DNA from 3 places in the Bacillus sp. Medicinal_06 genome. Region 1 is predicted to be linked to each of the others. Evidence: riboswitches for the same ligand, from Rfam matches in the RefSeq annotation. Region 1 holds a riboswitch; each other region holds the start of a gene.
What was found. Region 1 has a riboswitch for thiamine pyrophosphate ahead of thiM (hydroxyethylthiazole kinase). Riboswitches for the same ligand answer to the same signal wherever they lie in the genome.
Positions count from the first base shown of each region.

Region 2: it holds a riboswitch for thiamine pyrophosphate, as region 1 does, so the genes downstream of both, tenA (thiaminase II) here and thiM (hydroxyethylthiazole kinase) in region 1, are expected to answer to the same signal.
Region 3: it holds a riboswitch for thiamine pyrophosphate, as region 1 does, so the genes downstream of both, tenA (thiaminase II) here and thiM (hydroxyethylthiazole kinase) in region 1, are expected to answer to the same signal.

Region 1 is NZ_JBWYHD010000010.1:22,008-30,212, reverse strand. It holds gene AC1M36_RS21380 (hypothetical protein) at 1-30, shown strand, start outside; partial or broken gene AC1M36_RS21375 (toprim domain-containing protein) at 508-825, opposite strand; gene AC1M36_RS21370 (ABC transporter permease) at 1,651-2,604, shown strand; gene AC1M36_RS21365 (iron chelate uptake ABC transporter family permease subunit) at 2,612-3,565, shown strand; gene AC1M36_RS21360 (iron ABC transporter ATP-binding protein) at 3,559-4,317, shown strand; gene AC1M36_RS21355 (siderophore ABC transporter substrate-binding protein) at 4,391-5,332, shown strand; TPP riboswitch at 5,439-5,549, shown strand; gene thiM (hydroxyethylthiazole kinase) at 5,620-6,429, shown strand; gene thiE (thiamine phosphate synthase) at 6,445-7,092, shown strand; gene ilvA (threonine ammonia-lyase) at 7,247-8,205, shown strand, end outside.
Region 2 is NZ_JBWYHD010000004.1:741-8,945, reverse strand. It holds gene thiO (glycine oxidase ThiO) at 1-50, opposite strand, end outside; gene tenI (thiazole tautomerase TenI) at 43-663, opposite strand; gene AC1M36_RS10310 (ABC transporter substrate-binding protein) at 674-1,675, opposite strand; gene AC1M36_RS10305 (ABC transporter permease) at 1,672-2,424, opposite strand; gene AC1M36_RS10300 (ABC transporter ATP-binding protein) at 2,421-3,170, opposite strand; gene tenA (thiaminase II) at 3,139-3,834, opposite strand; TPP riboswitch at 3,919-4,021, opposite strand; TPP riboswitch at 4,083-4,194, opposite strand; gene AC1M36_RS10290 (SH3 domain-containing protein) at 4,749-5,822, shown strand; gene AC1M36_RS10285 (hypothetical protein) at 5,829-6,161, shown strand; gene AC1M36_RS10280 (DUF3965 domain-containing protein) at 6,252-7,403, opposite strand; gene AC1M36_RS10275 (CBS domain-containing protein) at 7,742-8,161, opposite strand.
Region 3 is NZ_JBWYHD010000001.1:24,812-33,016, forward strand. It holds gene AC1M36_RS00130 (DUF3959 family protein) at 1-226, opposite strand, end outside; gene AC1M36_RS00135 (macrolide 2'-phosphotransferase) at 530-1,450, opposite strand; gene AC1M36_RS00140 (alpha/beta hydrolase) at 1,558-3,090, opposite strand; gene tenA (thiaminase II) at 3,414-4,103, opposite strand; TPP riboswitch at 4,284-4,390, opposite strand; gene AC1M36_RS00150 (MBL fold metallo-hydrolase) at 4,493-5,215, opposite strand; gene AC1M36_RS00155 (homoserine dehydrogenase) at 5,373-6,398, opposite strand; gene AC1M36_RS00160 (esterase/lipase family protein) at 6,534-7,721, opposite strand; gene AC1M36_RS00165 (lipoprotein BA_5634 family protein) at 8,025-8,205, opposite strand, start outside.

The DNA of each region.
Region 1 (8,205 bases):
TTAATTAACTGGGTTGATAGCTTAAAATAATAATGAGTTGTTAAGAAGTTGATTCGAAAAATCGTTGAATGACGGTTTTTTTGGTCAGTTTCTTTTCATTTTTACTGTCTTTTACTTCTGTTGTGATTCATATCATTTAAAATCGGTCGTGATTTTTGAATAATACTATTATGAAATGATCAAACTTTATTTCAAAGTAACATTCAAACAAGGTATGCGATAATGTTAGCCTGTTTTATTCCTTTTTAATTAAAAAATTCTAAGTCCGTTTTAGTAAAACTTCTTTATAAAAACTAACTCCTTCACCAAGTTATATCCACTTATTTCGTTCAAAATTTTTCGAAATGGGTGGGTTTCTTCTATATAATATAAAAGAAGCGCGTAATTTAAGGATAAATTACGCGCTTCTTTTTATGTGCAATTGTAAAAGTATTAGATATCATTATTAACTTAAGGATGAAAGGTGTTTTAGGATTTATGTGCAGTTACACTTTATAGAGATAAATCACTGTCTGTAGCTACAATTACTTCATTTACATCCTTTCTGATCAGTTGGCTTTTAACAGCATTAAACTGTTTGCCAGTTTGTTTAATTACTGTCAATTTCAAACGCTCAGGTAACATTGGCAAATCTTCTAAATTCCACTTTTTGTATTTCACATCATAGCTTTCTGGATCTGCTAATGTAACAAGATGTCCTAAAGCCCAAGTAACGATATATTTATTACCTTCAAGATAACCATTTCCTTTTTTATCACACTTCAATACACGTGCAATATCACGTGCAACAGAAGGTTTTTCAGCAATTACAACACTTTTTGCCATATTTCAAACATCCTTTCAAATTTCCGTAAGTTAAATATAGCATACATCCTTTGCGGATTCAGTTATGCCGAAGATTCTAACCTTTTGTTATTAATTAAATACTCTACATCTTTAAATAGTTAAGATGTGAAAGTTTTTAGTATTTCGTATATAACAAAATAATTGTTTTTCTTTTTGAAAGGAAAAACAATTATTATGCAAAGTGGAAAAGTATCAAAGCGCGACGTCGCGAAGTATATGAAACAACAAAATTAAGATGATGAACCATGTAATCTTGCGTTAGCGGAAGTGTTGGCGAAAATTCAAGTTTGGTTCAAAAATATAAGAAAAAAGCCTGTTTTTCCTTACCTCAAAAGGGAATTGGGCTTTTTTATTAATCTTATAGACAGGGTAGGTTTCCTTATATGAATAAAAAAGCGATATAAATAAATGGTATGCGTTGACACTGTAAATGAATTTCATTATCATTAAAGGAGGTTGTCTGATTATTGCTAAAATGTCAGATATAAAATCAATTATTAAATATAGTAAAGTATAAGTTTAATTGATAATCAAAATCATTTGTATCCCGCATGAACGAGCAGTAATACTCCCACCTCAAAATTCTGTGAAAGCAAAGAAGTTAGGTGGAAGACAAACTGCATGTAAAAGCTCGATTGGTTCAACTAATAATCAGTGGGGGATGGAGAAAACCCACACTGATTAAAGTTTCACTTTATGTTTTATATCATTCTATGTATAGATGAGGGGGATAAAATGATAGGATTATAGTCTGTTTGAAATCAAATGATAACGATAGAATATAATCTGCACCATGAAGAAATTATGAAAAAAAGATATTTGTTTATCATGCTTATTGTTTTATCAATTGCGTCTATTTTTATCGGTGTAAAAGATATTAAGCCGACAGACATTTTACATTTAGATCAAGGACAGCTCCAAATTTTACTTGTTAGCAGATTACCGCGCTTAATTAGTATTATTGTAGCCGGTATTAGTTTAAGTATAAGTGGCTTAATTATGCAGCAATTGAGCAGAAATAAGTTTGTATCTCCAACAACTGCGGGGACGATGGATAGCGCAAAGTTAGGCGTTTTAGTTTCATTGTTGCTATTTACGTCAGCAAGCCCACTTGAAAAAATGTTGGTAGCATTTATTTTTGCGTTAGCGGGCACATTTTTATTTATGCAAATTTTAAAGAGAATTAAGTTTAAGGATACAATTTTCATTCCACTTGTTGGGATTATGTTTGGAAATATTATTAGTTCCATTACAACATTCTTTGCTTATAAATATGACTTAATTCAAAATATCAATTCATGGCTACAAGGTGACTTTTCAATGATTATGAAGGGAAGATATGAAATTTTATATTTAAGTATCCCGCTTGTGATCATTGCCTTTTTATACGCAAATCGTTTTACCGTTGCTGGAATGGGAGAAGATTTTGCAGCGAATTTAGGGATGAATTACAACCGTGTGCTAAATATCGGTCTCATTATCGTCGCTTTAGTCTCTGCATTGGTTGTCTTAACTGTCGGAATGATTCCATTTTTAGGGCTTATTATTCCAAACATTGTTTCGATTTACCGCGGGGATAATTTGAAAAATAGTTTGCCACATACTGCTTTACTCGGAGCAGTTTTCGTACTTGCTTGCGATATACTTGGTCGCGTCGTGATTTATCCGTACGAGATTTCTATCGGTCTTACAGTAGGGGTAATCGGAAGCGGAATCTTCCTTTATTTATTGATGAGGAGAAACGCATATGCAACATAGAAAACAAATAAATCATAAAAAAATGTTGGCAGTGCTTGCCATTTTATCAGTTATAGCCATTGGGATATTTTTATTTATTAACTTAAATATGAATACATTAGATTATGCATTGCCAAGAAGAGGAAAGAAATTGTTGGCAATGGTTATAACAGGCGGAGCAATTGCGTTTTCGTCTATGATTTTTCAAACAATTAGTAACAACCGTATTTTAACACCTAGTGTCATCGGTTTAGATTCACTTTATATGTTTATTCAAACATTTGTTGTGTTTGTGTTTGGATCACAGCATATCGCGATGATGAATACAAATATTAACTTTCTTATATCGATAAGTTTAATGGTTGTATTTTCGCTATTCCTTTATAAGTTTCTCTTCAAGAGGGAAGGCAACAATATTTACTTCTTATTGTTAATCGGATTAATATTTGGTACATTCTTCCAAAGTTTATCTTCCTTTATGCAAGTGCTCATTGATCCAAATGAATTTCAAATTGTACAAGGAAAAATGTTTGCTAGTGTAAATAACGTAAAAACAGAGTTACTTGTAACGTCTATTATCGGAATTGTATTAGTTATTGCATATGTGTATAAGGAACTGAAGTTATTAGATGTATTATCACTAGGAAGAGAAGAGGCTATTAATTTAGGTGTAGACTACGATAAAGTTGTGAAAAAACTGTTAATTGTAATTGCGATTCTAGTTTCTATTTCTACAGCATTAGTTGGACCAATTACATTTTTAGGATTACTTGTAGTTAACGTTGCACGTGAATGTTTACGTACATATCAGCACAAATATTTAATAGCAGGTTCTATCTTTATTAGTATTATTGCTCTAGTAGGAGGACAATTGATTGTTGAAAGATTGTTTGAATTTAATACAACTTTAAGTGTTATTGTGAATTTTGTTGGTGGAGTATACTTCATCTATCTTCTATTAAAGGAGAGCAAGACATGGTAGAAGTAAGAAATGTATCAAAACAATATGGAAATAAAAATGTTGTTGAGGATGTCTCTATTAAAATAGCAAAAGGGAAAATAACATCCTTTATTGGGCCGAATGGAGCTGGAAAAAGTACAGTTCTTTCGATGATAAGTAGGTTATTAAAAAAAGATTCTGGTGAAATTTATATAGAGGATAAAGAAATTGGCGAATGGAATAGTAATGAACTTGCCAAGAAAATCTCTATTTTAAAGCAAACAAATCATATTAATTTAAGACTTACAATTCGGGAATTAGTTAGCTTTGGAAGATTTCCATATTCACAAGGCAATCTATCAAAAGAAGATTGGAATCATATTGAAGAAGCAATCCGTTATATGGAGCTTGAAGATATTCAATATAAGTATTTAGATCAGCTCAGTGGTGGGCAACGGCAAAGAGCATATATTGCGATGGTCATTGCTCAAAATACAGAATACATTTTGCTAGATGAGCCGCTTAACAATTTAGATATGAAACATTCTGTCCAAATTATGAAAGTGCTGAGACGCTTAGTTGAAGAGCTTGGCAAAACAATTGTAATTGTCATTCATGATATTAACTTTGCTTCTTGTTACTCCGATCGCATCGTTGCTTTGAAAGATGGAAAAGTAATGAAAGAGGGAGCAACACATGAAATTATTGATCCGGTTGTTTTGAAAGATATTTACGATATGGATATTCATATTGAAAAAATAGCTGGCAATAATATATGTATTTATTTTTCATAGTGGAAGTTATTTTGATAGTAATAACTTACTATCGACTTAAAATAATTTTAAAAATTTTATAGAGGTGAAGGAAATGAAGAAATTAGCAATGCTATTATTAACTTTCATGCTTGCTATTGTAGCTGTAGCATGTAGCAATAATGCTTCTTCTGATAAGAAGACAGAAGCAAGTGAAAGTAAAGAAATTACGATTAAGCACAAATTAGGAGAAACAAAAGTTAAAACAAACCCGAAAAAAGTTGTCGTATTTGACTTTGGTTCATTAGATACATTAGATAAATTAGGTGTTGACGTAACTGGTGTACCACAAAAGAATATACCAAAATACCTTTCTAAATATGAAGATAAAAAGTATACAAACGTTGGTGGTTTAAAAGAGCCAGATTTTGAAAAAATTAATGAAATTAATCCAGATTTAATTATCATTTCTGGAAGACAATCTGATTCATACAAAGAATTTGAAAAAATTGCTCCAACAATTTATGTAGAACAAGATACAAAAGATTATATGAAGTCATTTAAAGAAAACACAGAAATGTTAGCAAAAATTTTCGGTAAAGAAGATAAAGCGAAAAAAGAAATTGCAGCAGTTGAAAAAGATATAAAAGCATTAAATGAAAAAGCTACGAAAAGTGATAAAAAAGGTTTAATTATCTTAGCAAATGACGGTCAAGTAAGTGCATATGGTCCAAATTCTCGCTTTGGCATTATTCATGACGTATTTGGTGTGGCTCCTGTGGATACAGAACTTAAAGCGGATACTCATGGTAATAAGATTTCATTTGAATATATCTTAGAGAAAAACCCAGATTACTTATTTGTAATCGATAGAGGTGCTGTTGTTGGCGGTAAATCTTCTGCAAAACAAGTTGTGGAAAATGAAATTGTTAGCAAAACAAATGCTGCGAAAAACGGCAATGTAGTTTACTTAGATGCAAACTACTGGTACCTATCTGGTGGCGGTCTTGAGTCTGTATCAGCGATGGTAAAAGAAGTATCTAAAGCCTTAAAATAATAAGATGAGAAACAGTGATAGGATTCATTTCCTATCATTGTTTTTTTATAAGAAAGTAAAGAACTTGTTATTTTACGAGAATAAGAGTAGACTCTGAAGTAGATGAATAAGAGCACATGGGAGTTTGCGGATGCAGACTGAGAGTACGGCTAAACCGCCCGTTGACCATTGGAACCTGTTGGATAATGCCAGCGTAGGGAGAGTGTAAGCAGCACATGTTCAGGCACTTTGCATACGCGAAGTGTCTTTTTGTGTATCTCCCATAATAAAGTTAGGGGATGAAAAGAATGAATATACAAGAAATCGCAAAAGTAGTGGGGAAAGTAAGAGAATTCAATCCACTTGTGCATAATATTACAAATGTCGTTGTAACAAACTTTACAGCTAATGGTTTACTCGCATTAGGAGCTTCACCTGTTATGGCATACGCAAAAGAAGAAGTGGCAGAAATGGCAAGCATTGCCGGAGCACTTGTTTTAAATATGGGTACACTTCGTCCTGAAGAAGTAGAAGCAATGTTACTTGCTGGGAAATCAGCGAATGTGCATCACGTACCAGTATTATTTGATCCAGTTGGTGCAGGTGCAACTTCTTATCGAACAGAAGTTGCAAGACATATTCCGAGTGAAGTGAAACTAGCGATGATTCGCGGGAATGCAGCAGAAATTGCTAATGTTATCAATGAAAAGTGGGAGATTAAAGGTGTTGACGCTGGTACTGGAAATGGTGATGTTGTCGGAATTGCGAAACAAGCAGCAGATGAACTAGATACAGTCGCTGTTATTACAGGAAAAGAAGACATTGTAACAGATGGTGAGCGAACAATCATTGTTCGCAATGGTCATCCAATTTTAACGAAAGTGACAGGAACAGGCTGTTTATTAACTTCTGTAATGGGAGCATTTGCAGCAGTTGAAAAGGATTATGTAAAAGCAGCGGTTGCAGCATTAACGTTTTATGGGGTAGCAGCGGAAAGAGCTGCAAGTAAAACAGTAGAGCAAGGACCAGGAAGTTTCCAAATTGAATTTTTGAATCAGTTAGCAAACACTACTAAAGGTGATATTGAACAACATGGAAGTATCCAAGAGGTGCAGTAAGAAGGGATGAGAGGAATGGCACGTATTGATCAACAACAAATGTCAAAATTATTGCAAGTATATTTTATTATGGGGAGTAATAACTGCAAGCGGGATCCATTACAAGTAATGAAGGAAGCGTTAGATGGCGGAGTGACGCTTTTTCAATTTCGTGAAAAAGGTGAAGATGCTTTAACTGGAGAAGAACGAGTGCGTTTTGCAAAGCAGTTACAAGCGCTTTGCAAAGAATATGATGTACCTTTCATTGTGAATGATGATGTAGAACTAGCAATCGAGTTAGAGGCAGATGGTGTTCATATCGGACAAGATGATGAAGGAATTACATCAGTTCGTGAAAAAATGGGAGATAAAATTGTCGGGGTATCTACTCATACAATAGAAGAAGCTCGTTTTGCAATTGCAAATGGCGCGGATTATTTAGGTGTGGGTCCAATTTTTCCAACGAGCACGAAGAAAGATACAAAAGCGGTACAAGGAACGAAAGGCTTGCGGCATTTTAGAGAGATGGGAATTACAGTCCCGATTGTTGGAATTGGAGGGATTACCGTTGAAAATGCTGCTTCTGTTATAGAAGCGGGGGCAGATGGAGTTTCGATTATTTCAGCGATAAGTTTAGCAGATTCACCTTATGAAAGTACGAAAAAAATGACTGGTCTTTACTGACAGTCATTTTTTTGTGGAGGATATGCTATATATCGTTGAAACTCCGATATATAGAAAAACACTGATTATAGAAATGGCTCTTTTTTACAGAATAAAATAAACTATGCCGCTCAAACTAGGATATATGAATACATCTTGTTTCGGAGGGTACAACATGATTTCATTACAGGATATTGTAGCTGCTCATGAGAAAATGAAAGGCATTGTCCATATGACACCGCTAGATTATTCGAGCACGTTTAGTGAACTATCACATAATGAAGTGTATTTAAAGCTCGAAAATTTACAAAAGACAGGTTCTTTTAAAGTGCGTGGTTCTTATAATAAGATGGTTTCTCTTGATAAAGGTGAATTAGAAAATGGAGTTGTTGCAGCATCTGCTGGAAATCATGCACAAGGTGTCGCCTATTCTAGTAATATGCTCGATATTCCCTGTACGATTGTGATGCCAAAAGGTGCACCGCTTAGTAAAGTACTTGCGACTAAGCGATATGGTGCACATGTAGAGTTGCAAGGTGATGTATTTGATGATGCATTAGCTTATGCGCTAGATTTGAAAGAACAAACAGGAGCGAAATTTGTACATCCATTTGATGATGATGCTGTAATCTCTGGTCAAGGGACGGTAGGGTTAGAAATATTGCAGCAGCTTGAGGACGTCGAAGCTGTTATTTGTCCTGTTGGTGGTGGCGGTTTAATTGCAGGTGTTGCAATGGCGATTAAAGAACAAAAACCGTCGGTGAAAGTATATGGTGTACAAGCGCTTGCTTGTCCCGGGATGAAGCAATCCTTCAAAGAAAAGAAAGTGATTACTGTGGAATCTTCACCAACTATGGCAGATGGAATTGCAGTGAAAAGACCAGGAGAACTTACATTTCAGCTTGTAGAGCGATATGTAGATGATATTTTTTGTCTGGATGAAATGGAAATTGCGAGAACGATGTTAATGTTATTGGAACGAAATAAATTATTAGTGGAAGGTTCGGGTGCTAGTTCATTAGCTGCTTTGCTCTATCAAAAAATTCCTGTGAAAGAGAAAAAAGTGGTGTCGATTTTAAGTGGTGGAAATGTTGATGTTAACTTTATTACTCGTATTATTGAACATGGGATGGT
Region 2 (8,205 bases), on a different contig from region 1:
CTACCCATTACACCACCGCCAATAATGGCTACATCATATACCTTACTCATGATTTTCCGCCCACTTTCTTATTGTTTCCTTATACAATCTTGCTTTCTCGTATGGAGTACGATTACTGACAATTCCAGACATAACAGCAATACCACTCACACCAGACCGAAGAACCTCTGCTGTATTTTCAGGTGTTACCCCTCCAATAGCTGTAATCGGTATCGTTAATCGCCTTGCCATATCTGAAATTTCTTCTAATCCTCTTGCCGGAACGCCCCTCTTACAATCCGTTGGAAATACATGGCCATAAACAAGAGAATCTGCACCGTTTTTGAAAGCTGTTATCGCTTCTTCCAAAGAATGCACAGAATACCCAACATGCAAATACGAAAACTTTTCTTTCACAGACCTAACATCTGCACTTCGATATCCCAATTGGACGCGAGGGATATGTAATAAAATTGCAATATCGATTCGGTCATTTATCACAAGCTTAGATGCTGGAAAGCCCCTCTTTAGGAGACCTTCCACACCTTCATACAACTCTTTCGTACTTTTTTCTCGCTCACGAATATGCAAATAATCAATCTCACTCTCAATTTGCATCGCTACATTCGTTAACTCTTCGAATGTCATCTGACCATTTGAGATAACATGGAGCTCGCCTTTCATATTCACTCGCCTACTTTAAAATATTTTCAAATAATTCATTGGCAGGAATGCTTTCTTTTGTCATTCCTTTTTCTTTCAACCATTTATTTTGTTTTTCCCATGACTCTTTTGTGTCTGATAAAAATGGCTCATCTTTCGTTTCCATTTTCTCTAATAAAATTTTCATACTTTCTTTTTCAACTTCCGGAACAAGCGGGAAGTTTTCTTTTTCTTGATGATCTAATAAAATATTTAGTGCTTCATCTGGGTTTTTCTTCATGAAGTCGTAGCCCTTTTTCGCACCACGTAAAAATGCTTGTAATGATTCTTTATCTTTCTTCAATGTTTTATCACCTGTGACAAAAACAAGTTCATGATAATTTGGTACACCATACTCAGCTGGATTAAAGTATGCTGGCTCATGGCCTTGATGGCGCATAACAGGAACTTCATGGTTAATGTAAGCACCTGTGACAGCATCTACCTTTTTCGTAATTAACGCCGGCACCAAATCAAATCCAACATCTACTACTTTCACAGCACTAGGATTTCCACCAGCTTCTTTTACCATCGTTTTTAAATATGCCTCACTTAAAGGTGTTCCAGAATAACCAACTGTTTTACCTTCTAAGTCTTTTGGTGATTTAATACCTGCTGATTTTAACGATACAACATGATTTAGTGGTGAACGGACCACAGCTCCAATTGATTTCACTGGAATTTGTTCATTTGCTCTTGCGATGACAACATCTGGCTGATAGTATAGACCAACTGTTACTTTTCCTGCTGCCGCTAACGTTAATGGATCGGTTGGATTAGATGGGAATTTAATATTCACCTTTACTCCTTCTTCTTTAAAGTAGCCCTTTTCAATCGCTGCATAGATAAAACTATGAACCGCGTTTGGATACCAATCGAGCATCACTGTAATTTCTTTCTCTTTCTTTTGCTTCTCTAATACTGAATTGCTAGAACATCCTGCAATCATTACAACTAATAATGTAAACACAAAGATGCGCTTGAATAATTTCATGAATGTTTCCTCCAACTAATGAATTTCTTTTCTAATATCGAAACGAGTAATACAAAGAAAATAGCTAGTAATGATAACAGTACAATCGGTGCAAATACGCCTGCCCCATCTAACTGCGTCATCATTCGTTTACTAAAGTATCCTAAACCCGCTTGTGCACCAAGCCACTCGCCAATCGCTGCTCCAATTACACTAAGCGGAACAGCTATTTTTAAAGCAGAGAAAAAGTACGGAAGTGCAGATGGCAATTTTAACTTTAGAAAAATATCTTTTTTCGTTGCACCATATGTAACTAAAAGCTCCTCCCATTCCTTTTTCGTACTGCGTAACCCATCATACGTATTTACGGCAATTGGGAAAAATGTAATCAAAACGGTCACAACTACTTTGCTCCAAATTGAATATCCAAACCATAAAACAAACAATGGTGCTAGCGCTGTAATTGGAATCGTTTGTGATGCAACTAGTAACGGATAAAATGCTCTTTCTATCCATGTGCTAGCATTCATTAACATCGCGAGCCCCACACCAAGTACAATGGAAATAACAACTCCTATCAAAACCACGTATAACGTTGCCGGCAAATGAACTGTAAGCAATATATCTTGCAACGCCCACATTTTCGCTAGAATTGCAGTAGGAGATGGCAATATGTACATCTCGTCAACAATTCTAGCTCCCACCTCCCAAGCTATGAGCAGTATGCTACTTAAAATCAGTGCAGGTAATAACTCTGTCACACGCTTCATACGAGCACCTGCCTTTGCAGCATACTAAGTAATTCATCTTTTAAAGCTAATATCTCAGGTTTATGCAAATCTTTTCTTGAGCGATCTATTCCAAGTGGTACAATACGCTCCGTCAAAGTGGTAATAGGCTGCTCGGTCACAACTAAAATTCGATTGGAAAGAAAAAGCGCTTCCTCCACATCATGTGTGATAAATAAAATTGTTTTTTGCCACTGTTTCCATTGTTCAAACAACCATTCTTGCAACGTTGCTTTCGTTAAAGCATCTAATGCGCTAAAAGGTTCATCTAACAACAAAACGTCCCCGCCTGTTAATAAGGTTCGAATAAAGGATACTCGTTGCCGCATACCACCTGATAAATCTTTCGGATATTTGTTCTCGTATCCTTGTAAACCAAATTGTTCTAACAGCTCTTTTGCTTTTACATGTGCTTCTTTTTTCTTTATCCCCTGGCACTCTAACGGCAATGCTGCATTTTCAATAATCGTTCTCCACGGCAGAAGCATATCTTTTTGTGGCATATACCCTACAGGATGACTCGTTGTTTCTGTCAGTTGAATATTTCCAGCCGTAGGTTCTTCTAATCCTGTAATTAAACGAAACAATGTACTTTTGCCACAGCCACTCGGCCCAATAATGCTAACAAACTCTTTTTCTTGCACGGAAGCATCTAGACCGTTTATGATTGGCTTTTCATCATAATGAAAGGAAACATTATGAAATTGTAGTATGCTCTTGCTCCTCAAAACCCCACATCTCCTTACGATACGCCATATCCCAGAATAAATACTCAAATCGGCTAGAATATAAGAAAATCTCTTCTAATCTAGCTAGCTCTTGTTCAGATTTCCCTTCAGCTAGTTCATTTAATAAATCCATTAGCCAAATGCAAAGACTTCCATACTCTTCTGAGCTATATCCTTGAATCCACTCTCCGAAGAACTCATGATCCCTCGCTCCTGGAATATCATTTAAACGCTTTCCAATTTCCCAATAACTCCACATACATGGAAGAAGAGCCGCAATTAACTCTGCAAGCGTGCCATTTTGAGATACTGACATCATATAGTTTGTATACGCTAAATTTTTAGCAGATGGCTTTGCTTCCTCCATCTCTTGTATAGAAATACCAAGACGTTTTGCATACTGTTTATGAATCGTCATTTCTCCATTTAAAATACCATCTATTTGTTCTGCAAATTTCCCCATCACATATGGATTCGTTGCCTTTACAACTCCAATTGCATAAACCTTCGCATAGTCTAGCAAATATAAATAATCTTGTACGATGTAATATTGGAATTTGTCTTTTTCTAACGTGCCATCCCCCATTCCAGTTACAAATGGATGGTTATGACTTTTCTCCCAAACAGGCTGCACAGTTTCAAATAACCTCTCACAAAATTTCATTTATATTTCCCCTTCCTTTATATCTATTTATTAAAATAAAAAACCACTTCTATATAAGAAGTGGTTCAGCAAATAAAAATACATTTATTCGTTGCTCCACTTCCCTTCGCTAGTATTACCTAGATCAGGTCCGTAAGGGTTAAGGATTATTCCTCTCTCAGCATGCAAAGCACCCCTAGTGGTTTTCACTATTAAATTGGCAAATAAAAAAGCCCCGTTTCTTTACGCAAAGAAACGGGGACCTAATGTTCATGTCCGAATTGCTTCCCTACGCTAGCATAATCTAGATCAGGTAGTAAAAGGATAAAAGACTTTCGGTCTTACTCTCAGCTGGCAACACCAGCTCTCCTAGCACAATATGAAATTACCATAGTCAGTATAACATTGTCATGTGTTATCAGCAACTGTTTTAAATTAGCATGGCACTTAAAAAGGATCTGGTCGCTTCTATGCATAGGCGGATTCTCTTCCCCACCTAAAAACGTTCTTCTTCCATTTTTTCAATTTGTATTTCTATATTTATTCTGAAAATACTATATAACTCCATTTTGATTTTTCGACATATGAGCTACGGCTATGAAAGCAAAAACAATTCTCCATTTATCCCCACTTTTTGTTTTCACACGGCATGGGGCAGAAAAAGGCCCTGACCGCTTCTATCCATGGACGGATCCTCTCTCCCACTCAAAAAGAAAGGTTTTATGTCGATTTTTTAACTGATATTTATATAATTATCTTTTATCCAAACTCTAATGATTGTTTATCTGTTATTCTTGTAATATATTTCGATTCCATTAAAAAGTCGTTATTTTTTTCACATATCATATTACAGTTATGTGAACAATGCACAAAATATTATATCTTTATACTATAATAAAAAATATATTAATACATCGATGGGGGGCTAATATTAGATGAAACAGAAAGCTACAGCTTTAACGGCAACTACTGTCGCAGTCACATCTCTACTTCCATCCATAAATCAAGTAGACACACGTACTGCAGCAGCCCAAGAATTGCCTACACAAAACATTCAACATATAAAACCAGGCCCAGAAATATTATATTTGAATAATAGGATAAATACAAGAGATAAAACTAACTCCTTAAAAAAAACAAATATTGCGTTTACTAAATATACTGAACGGAACAATAGTTATATCGTAAATGCCAATGTGTTAAATATTCGTTCTAAACCAAATATCAAATCCTCTATTATTGATAGATTATCCAATGGTAAATTCATCTCCGTCCAAGAAACAAAAGGGGATTGGTATAAAGTCTCACATAATGGGCAACAAGGATATGTAAAAAAAGAATTTGTATCTCATACATCAGAAGCATTAGTAAAAGGGGTTACAATACAAAATGAATCTTCCTTTTACGTTGCTACACCTACCTTAAAAGTCCGCCGTGGAGCTGGAACAGATACTGCTGTAATTGGGGCTTTACAAAACGGAACACAAGTCACTGTTATAGAAACAGTTGGTACCTGGTACAAAGTTCGCTTCGGAACATCTTACGGATTTGTAGCAAAGCATTATATTATTCAAAAACAACCACAAACGAGACAAGCCGCTCCTTCTATTCCTGCTGTTTTTAAATTCCCTACTCAAGGAACGATTAGTTCTACATTTGATATGCGCTGGGAACAAATGCATTATGGTATAGATATTTCCGCACCAGGTAATGTTTCAATTCATGCAGCTGCTGCAGGTAAAGTTATAAAGTCTTATTACTCTGCTAGCTATGGAAATGTCGTATTTGTAGCACATCATATTCGAGGTAAACTATATACAACCGTTTACGCTCATATGAAAGACCGTTCAGTACAAGTTGGTGATCAAGTTCAAACCGGGCAATTATTAGGATATATGGGAAATACAGGTCATTCATTTGGACAACATCTCCATTTTGAATTACATAATGGTGAATGGAATTTTGAAAAGACAAACGCAGTAAATCCACTGCCTTATTTGGTTCGGTAATATTATATGTCACGTAATATACCATTAATAATTGAGTATATAGCTTTTCTCGGTTTAATCTGTTGCTTAGTCATTTACAATACGAACCTTGTCTTTTTGGGTATCGTCATCTCATTTGTTGCTATTGAATCATTGATGGAAGCATTCAAAATTCGACTGAAGAAACAAATTTCTCATATATATACTGCATTTATTATTATAAGCGGCTTAATAACAAATATTATTTATAGTGGTTTTCATATGGCTGCTATATTCCCTGTATTTTTTATAGGGGTGCTAACCATCATTTCCCAATATATTTATATTCCTGAACACCGTAAGAACCAACAAGAAGCTTAGAACAGCCTTCTACATTTACGACGAAAAAAGGGGTCTCACTTAAAATGAGACCCCTTTTTTCATCTATACATTATATTGAAAAATTTCTTTTTATCCACACGCATATCGTTCATAAATAAAACTTAAATTATATTTCTTCTCTAAGCCCATTCGTTGTTCATCATCACACCAGTAAAATAAAATATCATGAATCGTTGCATAACGCTTATTCTTTAGAAATTGCTTAATAAATGACGGTAAACAATCGTGTAATTGTATAAATATATAATTCCGCAGGATTTCTTCTTTATGTTCAATTCCTTTACAAACATACATCAACTCTTCACAATAATATGCATGTTGCGGAACTTGAATCATTTCAAAAAATGGTACATATGATAATAGTTTTCCAATGAAGTGCTCGTATCGATTCATAAACTCAAATGACATATGCTCCATCATTTCCTTCATTACATAAAGATAATCATCCACATGAGTAGTTTTTAGCGGATTAAGGCGGTCAGAAATTTGAGCGATTACAGCCCTTTGACATGCAACAACAGAACGACTCGGTCCATAATATGTTAAAAAATCCGTACACTTACGATATTTTTTTAATAAGTCATATATGTATAAGTCATAAACGTATGTATTACAGTATATTGCTAAATTCATCATCTCTTGATCCAATTCTTCTTTGGACAATCGTTTTGCCTGTTTGCAAATATAAAAAAATGTAAGTTCCATTACTTCCTTATGAGATAATAGCTTTTCACATTTTTCAATACATTCCTCATTAAATTTAATTCTTTCCCATATCATTACATCTCTATTTTCCGATTTCCCGATGCGATATTTTACAATTAAGTAGTTCCAAGCCACAACTTGGGTTAAAACATCCCACGTTTCATATTCCATAGATGTATGTACAAATTCATCTAATTTATGGTTCACCATAAATGTATAAGCTTCCTTATACCAACCGATGTCCTGACATAAACGAACAATACGAACTAAAGTTGGTATTTCATCTTTATGAAACTGTGGCAACTCCTTCACTTTATTCATTCCATATAAAATAAACGGAGCCAAGTTTTCCTGTTTATAAAATTCTTTTTCTTTCCAAGCTAAAATTGTCCGTTCTTTTCCTTCGCCTTTTGGATGATTTGGTACAAGTAAGGAAAATAAATCTGCAAAATTAGTTGGTTCCACATAAGCCTCTGTAACCAAATTCCAATTTGGATTACTCTGTACCTCCCTCATATTATTTCCCCTCCGTTTCTATTTATATAAAATCTTTGATAGTTTAGTAGATAATCATAATATTATAAATATTATTATATTCAAAATTCCTTATGAAGCTTTTATTTATTATTATATCATTTTTTAACATAACAAAAATTAGTAATGGAAATTGTTAAATAAAATTTCAAATGAACTTAACATATGTCATTCTCCAGATACATTTAATGAAGCATATTTATATCTATGCGTAATATTTTGGATACGCTTTAATCACAATATAGCTTTATTTACATTATTAATAAAACGTATCCAATCTTACCTATTCTCTAAACGAAAAATAATCTGCAGATATTCCTTTATTCTGTATGCTCGGAAATTTCACTTAAAGCAAATCCTGCTTGATCATCAGCTTTCTCTGCTATTGCTAAATCACCTAACGCTAACATCCCAACAAGCCCGCCATTCTCAACTACAGGTAGTCTTCTAATTTGGTGCTGCGCCATTAACTCTGTAGCCTTTTCAATAGAGTCATCAGGAGAAACAGACACAATTCCTGTAGTCATGATATTTGTAATTTTATTAGACCCGGGATGTTTCTCAGCAATTCCACGAACAACTAAATCACGATCAGTGACAAGACCAACCACTTGATTGTTCTCTACAACTGGAATCATTCCAATGTCCTCTTCTTTCATTTTCACAGCAGCTTCATATACATTATCTAGCGGTGTACACTGTACAATATCGGTACTCATAAATTCTCTAACTGTTGTCATGTAGCTTTATTCCCTCCTTCTTATACATACTATAGTTTTTCCAA
Region 3 (8,205 bases), on a different contig from region 1:
CTGTTGCGTATTGATTCCAAATCGCCAGCAAAAACGTAATAAATATAGTGTAAGCAAGCCAACTACATATTCGTGAATACATTCGTTTCGCATAGTAGCTTCCAAAACTTGTGAAAAACAACAGTCCTCCTAAATACAATGACAATTCAAGAGAAATTTGTTTCATAATACCTGCAATTGGAAATAGGAAGCTGAGTACCATTAAAAGCACATCAAGTTTCTTCATAACTCTCATCCCTTTCAGTTTTCTACCTTTCTTCTATATAACAAAGCAAATTTTGTTGTTTTTAGCATATTCCTCACTTCCACCAAATTATAAATAACATTCCTAAAAATCATCTTAATCCTACTAGTACCCAAAAGTAAACAAAAAAACAAAGCTATAATTGACAATAGAGATCTAGATTTGTATAAAGAAATGACAAATCCCGCTATTTGTAAATTAGCGGGATTTTGAAATTATCTTGCTGTATATTTAATATGATTATACTTTCCCTCACAACGCAGCTACTTCACACAATATAATTTACTATTTTTCACCTATCCCTAAAGCTCCACGTGCCATTTCCATATGTGCTTCTTTCTTTGTCTGTAGTGCAAATAATCCAATCATAACTGGATAAGCAGCGCCAAGTTCAATAATATGTTCAAGCATTCTCGGCCAAACTTTCCCTCCTGCTTTTTCATATTCGTTTAATAGTACTTTCAAATTCTCCTGTCCAAAGATTGTAAGATAAAGAGTGAAATCAGTAGCTGGATCTGTCACTTTCGCTTCTGTCCAATCCAAAAGTCCTGTTACTTTGTCATTTTTATCAACTAAAATATGCGGCGGATGTAAGTCACCATGAACAAATGAAGAGTGCTTTGGCCAATACGATTCATCTGCAAGCCATGTTTGCCAACGCTCCCATAGTTCATCTGAAACACCAAGTTTTGATTTTATTTGATGCATTCTATCTATTAACAATTGCTTTGCTTCAGCAGGTTGAAGAACTTCAATTCCCTTTTTAGTAGCCTCATTATAATCAATCGAATGCAAGGCGACAAGTGACTCTGCTAAAGATCGGATAAATGTCATAGATGGTGGATCATTTTGAATATGCCACACATAATTTTGTATTTCTAAATCAATCACTGCTGCAGGGTTACCCTTTACTAATGGATAAGCAATTAATTCTGGTGTGTTGATTTTCCAATTTGGTACTGCAACAGGTACATATTTTTGAACAAGCTCAAGTATTTTCCCTTCTAATGCCCCTCTTTCAATTACATCTGGTCTTCTTGGTTTCCGGAGAACCCATGAAACACCCTTTTCATCAGTAGCAAATACAACTTGAAAGTCCATTCCTGATTCATTTAATTCAGCGCTTTCTTTATTTAATTGTAAACCATTCTTTTCTGCAATCTTTAACATTGCTTCTATACTTTTCTGTTCATTTGTATTTGTCATAGATAGACACTCCTCTGAAATTTTTCATATAATTACAAAAAACACAGACTGGGTGCCCGTGTTTTTTGTAAACGAAATGAGCTCTTATAAATATACTGTCCTTATTTTTATTTCGCTCTTCCTTGCACCCACGTAGCAATATCATTTATAACATACTCAGGAATATTGGCTGGACTATAATATTCATCCGGTTTACTTAATTCCCCATCTCCTTCTGTAAAGAAGTGATTTAACTTTGGATAAAGTCGATAATCTACATTATCTCGCTCTTTTAATTGTTCTTTCCAAAGAGGAATTTCGATTTTTGATTGAACTTGATAGTCTCTTTCTCCTTGAATAATAAGAAGCGGTGTCTTTTGTTCTTTAGACATTTCTGCCGCCTTAATTTTACGGATAGAATCCCAAAATACAGGCGCTCCTAAATAAAAATCTTTTGGAGGGTTTTTTCCAGAAAAATTAGGGTCATTTAATAATTCATATTGCGCTTTATAAAATTTATATTCCTCAGCTGTCATTCTGCCGATAGAATACAAGTAATCAAATTGATCTAAAACAACATCCTGGAATGTACGAGCTGGTCCTCCCATCACAATTGCCCCAGCAATATTTTGATTTTGGTCTTTTTCGATCATTTTCGGAACCATCATTCCGCCTTGACTATGGCCGAGAACATAAATTTGATTCTTGTCTATCATAGGATTATTTTGAAGAAAACGAGTCGCAAAAAGTGCATCATCTGTTGTTTCTTTATCAACTGTATAAAACGGACTAAATTGTGTTTTCAATCCATGTTCATATGTTCGTTTATTATAGCGAAGAACAGCAATTCCTTTCGAAGCAAGACCTTCAGCTAAATCGCGAAACGGTTTTAAAGCAAACGCAGTTTCATCTCGATCGCTTGCTCCAGATCCTTGCACAAGAATAACCGCTGGGAAAGGCCCCTCTCCCTTTGGAACAGACAGTGCTCCTGGTAATGGGAACGCGCCACTTCCGACTACTACTTCTTCTTCAGTAAACGAATCAGGATTACTATATGCCGGGCGCTGTGCAACAGAGTCGGATGACATACTAAGCTGGAAATCGTCTATTTTTCCAGATGGATCTAATCTAAACATGAAAGGTACAGTGAATTTTTCAAATACTAATCCAATTTCAATGTTTGTATGAACGGAATTCGTCTCTTTTTGCTTTACCTCTCCAATTCCAATAAAAGAACCTGCTTGTAACTGCAGGGGAAGTTCCTTCCAATAACTCTCCAGCCACTTTTCAGATATTATCTTCTGTAAAGGTCGAGAAGTTAAATCAAATGCAGATTTATAATTTTCAGTATGCATATAACGGATAAATGTAAGAGTAGTAGATATAACAGGATTTTCATCATCAGCATTGTTTATTTCTTTTATATTTGTGTTTGTTTCTTTGGATGTTGAGGTAAATTGATGGTTGAATGGATTATTATATGTATAAGGATAAAAACTTATTTTCAATGCATCTGTATTTCCCCTCTCATACAGACTTGGAGAAATTGCAAAATTTTTAGGTTGAATGGATTCTGCTGCGTATGAAACTGAGGGAATGCTTATTGCACAAATTGTACTAACGAGTAAAATCTTATTCGTTATTCGTTTTCTCGTTTTCATATTTATTGACTCCTTTCAAAGTTAAATTCTTTTAATACAACATTCCAAGCATTGTAAGGAAAATAAAAAACATCAAAGAGATTAATAAATTTCTTTACGCCCTCTAACAAAGAATGTGATATTATAAACAAACTTCAATAAAAACTACCTTCTTCCTCCTTTTTATTATGTAATTTTTTAATAATATATGAGCATCTAATTAGTGAAGTTGATTCTTCTAAAAACAGAGAAATAGAAATATTATTTTCGTACAAAAAAATGACTAAACTAAGTTAGTCATTTTCTATACTTTTTACACGCGTGATAAGAGACATATTTGTTTCTTATAAACTTATATCTTCTACTTGTTTTTCTACTGGCCATTTTTCTAATGTGTAAGCCATCTCCCAAAATGAATATTCATATTGACTACTAATGACAAAATGCTGTTTCATGCGCTTACGATCAGTTTCTGTTACTGTTTCTGCAATGGCATCTAATCTGGCAATTTGCTCTTCTACTAAAGTACGGAACCAGTCAGAACCATATGCAGAAATCCACTCTTGGTAAATGGGTTCTTCCGGTTTACATTCCTTAAGTCGCTCACCAATTTCATAATAAAGCCAATAGCACGGCAAAATCGCTGCGATAACATCCCCAATATGTCCCTCGTATGCAGCGCGATACATATGTGATGTATACGCATAAGCCGTCGGTGCAGGAATGAACGATTCTTTTTCTTTTTCCGTAATTCCTAATTTTTTCGCAAAATTCTCATGCAGCGATAATTCAGCTTGGTATGTATTTTGTGCATGGTGCGCCATACGAGCTGTCGTTTCTAATTCAATCGCTTTTGCTGCTCCTAACGATTGGACTCTTGCAAAATGACTTAAATAATATGAATCTTGCAGAACGTAATAGCGAAAACTAGCTAAATCTAATGTTCCGTTCCCTAGTTTTGTCACAAATGGATGATTAAAACTTGCTTCCCAAATCGGATTAACTTCTTTACGTAATAACTGTGAAAATAACATGATAGACCCTCCAATAAACGTTTTAATAATAAAAAAATGAAACAAGTTTCTTAACGAATTGCTCGTTAGCTACTAGATTACTGAGACTCACTTCAAGTAGGTGCGCAAAATAAAAAAGCTTTCTTTACACACACGTAAAGAAAGCGGACTGGACATTATCAATATTTAAAAAAATATCATATTCTGTCACTTCCACTTCCCTACGCTGGTATTACCCAGATCAGGTCCTAAGGGTTTCAAAGATATTTTTTGATCTCAGCCTTTAAAAGGCCCCCCTAGTGGATAAATATATATAACTATTTAACTTTGATATTAATCATAACATATTCTAGAATACTATCAAATATTATTTGTAAATTCAATATCGCTAACATATAGGCACGAAAATGTTAGCAATCCTCTTCTACTAATCTCGCTATTTGCTCCTTCACATTCAAATTACAAACACCACCGTGATAACAAATCACCGTCTCAATATCAAATTCTAAAAATCTTCTAAGCGATTTTGTAGCTGTATCCATGTCTGGCGTTGTATGCGGAACAGGTCCTTTTAAGTTTCCACCAACGCATACTATCGCGTCGCCCGCAATTAATGTTTTATATTTTTCACTATATAAACTAATATGTCCCGGAGTATGCCCTGGTGTATGAATCACTTCAATGCCTCCGAAAAATGGTAGTCTTTCTCCGTCTTCTAATGTCCGATTTACTTTTGCCGTCGGAGGATTTTCATATAGAAATTGCATAACTTCTGGAAGTGCATCCCATTTGTCTTTACTCATTTTACTTGGATCCGTTTTCATTAAATGCACTTGTCCTTCAATATATGGCTTGTCTAATTCATGTGCGTATACTTCAATAGAATGGCCTGCCTTCTGCTGTATTTCAGGAAGACTTCCAATATGGTCTATATCTTGATGGGTTAAAATAACTGCTTGTAATTGTTCAAAAGGGACACCAATACCAATCATTGCATCACGAATCCCTTCTAATTGGCCTGGCATACCAGTATCGATTAATATAGCTTCTTTTTCATCCCAAAGTAACGTGGGATTTAATTCGAATTCTTGAATTTTTAATTTTAACACCGCTAAACCGTTTTCTATTTTCATATTACACGTCTCCCTCGATACATAAATTAGTGAAGGTATTTCACTTACTAAAATGTATCACGTTAAGGATATTTAATCAAACACTAAATTTATAATCATAACACAAAAATATTTATTTGTCAAATTTCTTTATTTGATCTACAACCAGAATTTTTCATCACACATCTTTCCGATACAAATTAATTAAATCTTTCAGAGCTGCCGCTGCTGCTGCTCTTGGGTTCGAGGCTCCCCCGATTGAAGTAACTCTTCCCATCGTATCAGTATGAAAAGTGATTCCTTTTTCCGTTCCATTTACATGAGCTAAAGGATGCTCTTTCCCTATTTCACGCGGACATACTTCAAGTTTAGGGTTCCCTGAATGGTCTCTATATGCCGCTCCAATTAGTTTTAGAGATTTACCTTGTGCTTTTGCTTTCTCTATATCTTGTTTCGTAATACCCTCTATCCCATTTACATTTACGTAATCAAGAGAGTATTCTGACTGAAATAAACTGTTCGCTAACAATAATAGTTTACAGGCACTGTCCATTCCACTTACGTCTAATGATGGGTTTGTTTCAGCGATTCCTTTTTGCTGCGCTTGATGCAGTGCTTCCTCAAATGTTACATCTTTTTCGTACATCTTTGTAAGAATATAATTTGTTGTTCCATTTAAAATACCTTCTATACTTTCAATTTGGCACCCTGCTAAACTAAATTGTCCAATATCTAATGTAGGGAGCGCAGCTGCAGTTGCACCACTATAACGAATACGTACGTTAGCTTTCGTTGCTTTTTGCTTTATTTCTTTCCATGCGCTAACGAGTGCACCTTTTGAAATAGCGACTACATCCATATGATTTTCAATCGCTGTTTCAATATATGTTCTTCCAGGTTCACCTGTTTGAAGATTAGTTGGTGTTGATTCTATTAATACATGACCAAAAGGCATTTTTTCACTTTTATCGAGTGGATAGTTTTTGAGATATCTCTCCAATGCATTAGAACCTGTACCATAAGTTAATAATTCTTTAATATGTAAACCTTTGGCGCTAAAGAGATTGACTGTACTTCCCATAACTCCAGTAAGGACAAGTTCGATACCGTACATCTCATTTATATATAAAGCTTTCTCAAATACCAATCTTACAAACTCTTTTCCAACAGTTCCATATCCAGATATTACTATGTTAACTCTCACATCATCACCTCAAACTATTGTGCTATTTTAATGTTAACTCCATTATACTCCGAAAATATGATGTGATTCACGAAAGAAAACTCCCTCAAAAAAATTTGAAGGAGCTGCTACATTTCAATATAAATATGAAGCCAGTTATTTCGGTAAATTGGATAGCTTTTCAGCAATCTTTCGGTAAAAAGCATTAATATCAGAGAACCCTAAGGAATCCGAGACACTTAATCCAACCATATCGAGGTGATCCCAGTTTTGTTTTGTCTCAATATGATTCCATTTCCCAAGTTCTGGCGCACTACTATTATTTATAACCACATCAGTTGATGGTCCTACCATAGAGTTTGTATTTACTACTCCGTCATTTTCCCACCAGGATGAATCAATGAATGTACGATTCTGTTCGTATCTTGCATATGACCCTAAGAAAATTGCATTTCCCATCAGTGCCTTATTCATGGTGATGTGCGGTAAATGAATTCCCGTTATAGGTGCTACTTGTGTTGCATGTCCACTGTAAGAAAAATAATATACATCTGGTTGCGCTTTTACCCAAGTGTTCAATTCCTTTGCTCCATCTGTACTTAAATCCCATTGGCTTATATCTTTTGTATCCTTCAAAATGGAACTATTTAAGACACGGTTTGAATATTGATAAAATGATTCCCCAGCTCTTTTTTTAATTCCCCATTGATCCAATTTAAAATCGTATAGTGATAGATTGTTATTTTCTCCAACTCCAGCAGTTGCGACGAGTAATTGCTTTACAGCTGGCAAGAGTAAACTTCCATCTGCAAGGGTTGTCCCATTGTGAGGAGTGGCTAATGTCGTTACACTATGAACGTATGATTTTCCTCCCTGAAACAACGGAGACATTTTCACATCAGCATGTTGTTTTACATATTCTCTCTCTTCTTGATTCCCTTCTTTTAACAATTGGACTAGCGTACGTATTGTTTGTCCTCCCATACTATGTCCTACTAAATGAAGCTTATTTGTCTCACTCCAATTTTGAACAAACCCTGTATATGTTCTTCCATATCGATCGTGTCCATGTTTTTCGGCATGAGCTGCTCCATAATCTACTGTTCCACCATTGATTTGAGCGTATAACTCACAAGCACGATCCCAGTTACTTGATAACGGCCCAACAGCGGCAGTATGAACATTGTATCCATCTCTCTTTAAATTTTCTTGAATATCGTGAACACCACCCCAATACTTTACACCCAATAATTCATCTCTGCCCCATCCTGTAAAACCATGTACAAGAATAATCGGATTGTTATTTTTCTTCCCTTCTTCTGCTTGTATTGGCATCGGTAGCATTACACTCGAAGCGATACAACATAAAATTAATAATCCCCAAAGTAATCTTTTCATTTTACATCCCCTTTTCTTTTTCTCTACATCCCTAATAAAACGCTTTCAATTCTACCTCCTTCTTATGTGATAGAAAAAAGATCCACAAAGATATACCAACGCAATTTGCAATGGCTATATAATGTGGATCTCCAATTCTCTATCACATTTATTAACTTAAAAATAATGTAAACAATATTATTTGAATTGTCTATCTATTATGAAATATTACATAGTTGATAAAGTTTTGTTGACAATTCCCTTTCCCTTTTAACCTTCATCCTCAAAAGTAACAAATTTGACCGATATTAATTTATGAAAATCTTTGACTTGCCTTTTTATCTTTAAATATTCAGTTTTTAATGTATTATCTGTCGACATTTTAGGCTTTTCGTAACCCAATAATTTTTTGAAGTGAATAATCTGTAACTTTGTTTCATCCGCTTTTATC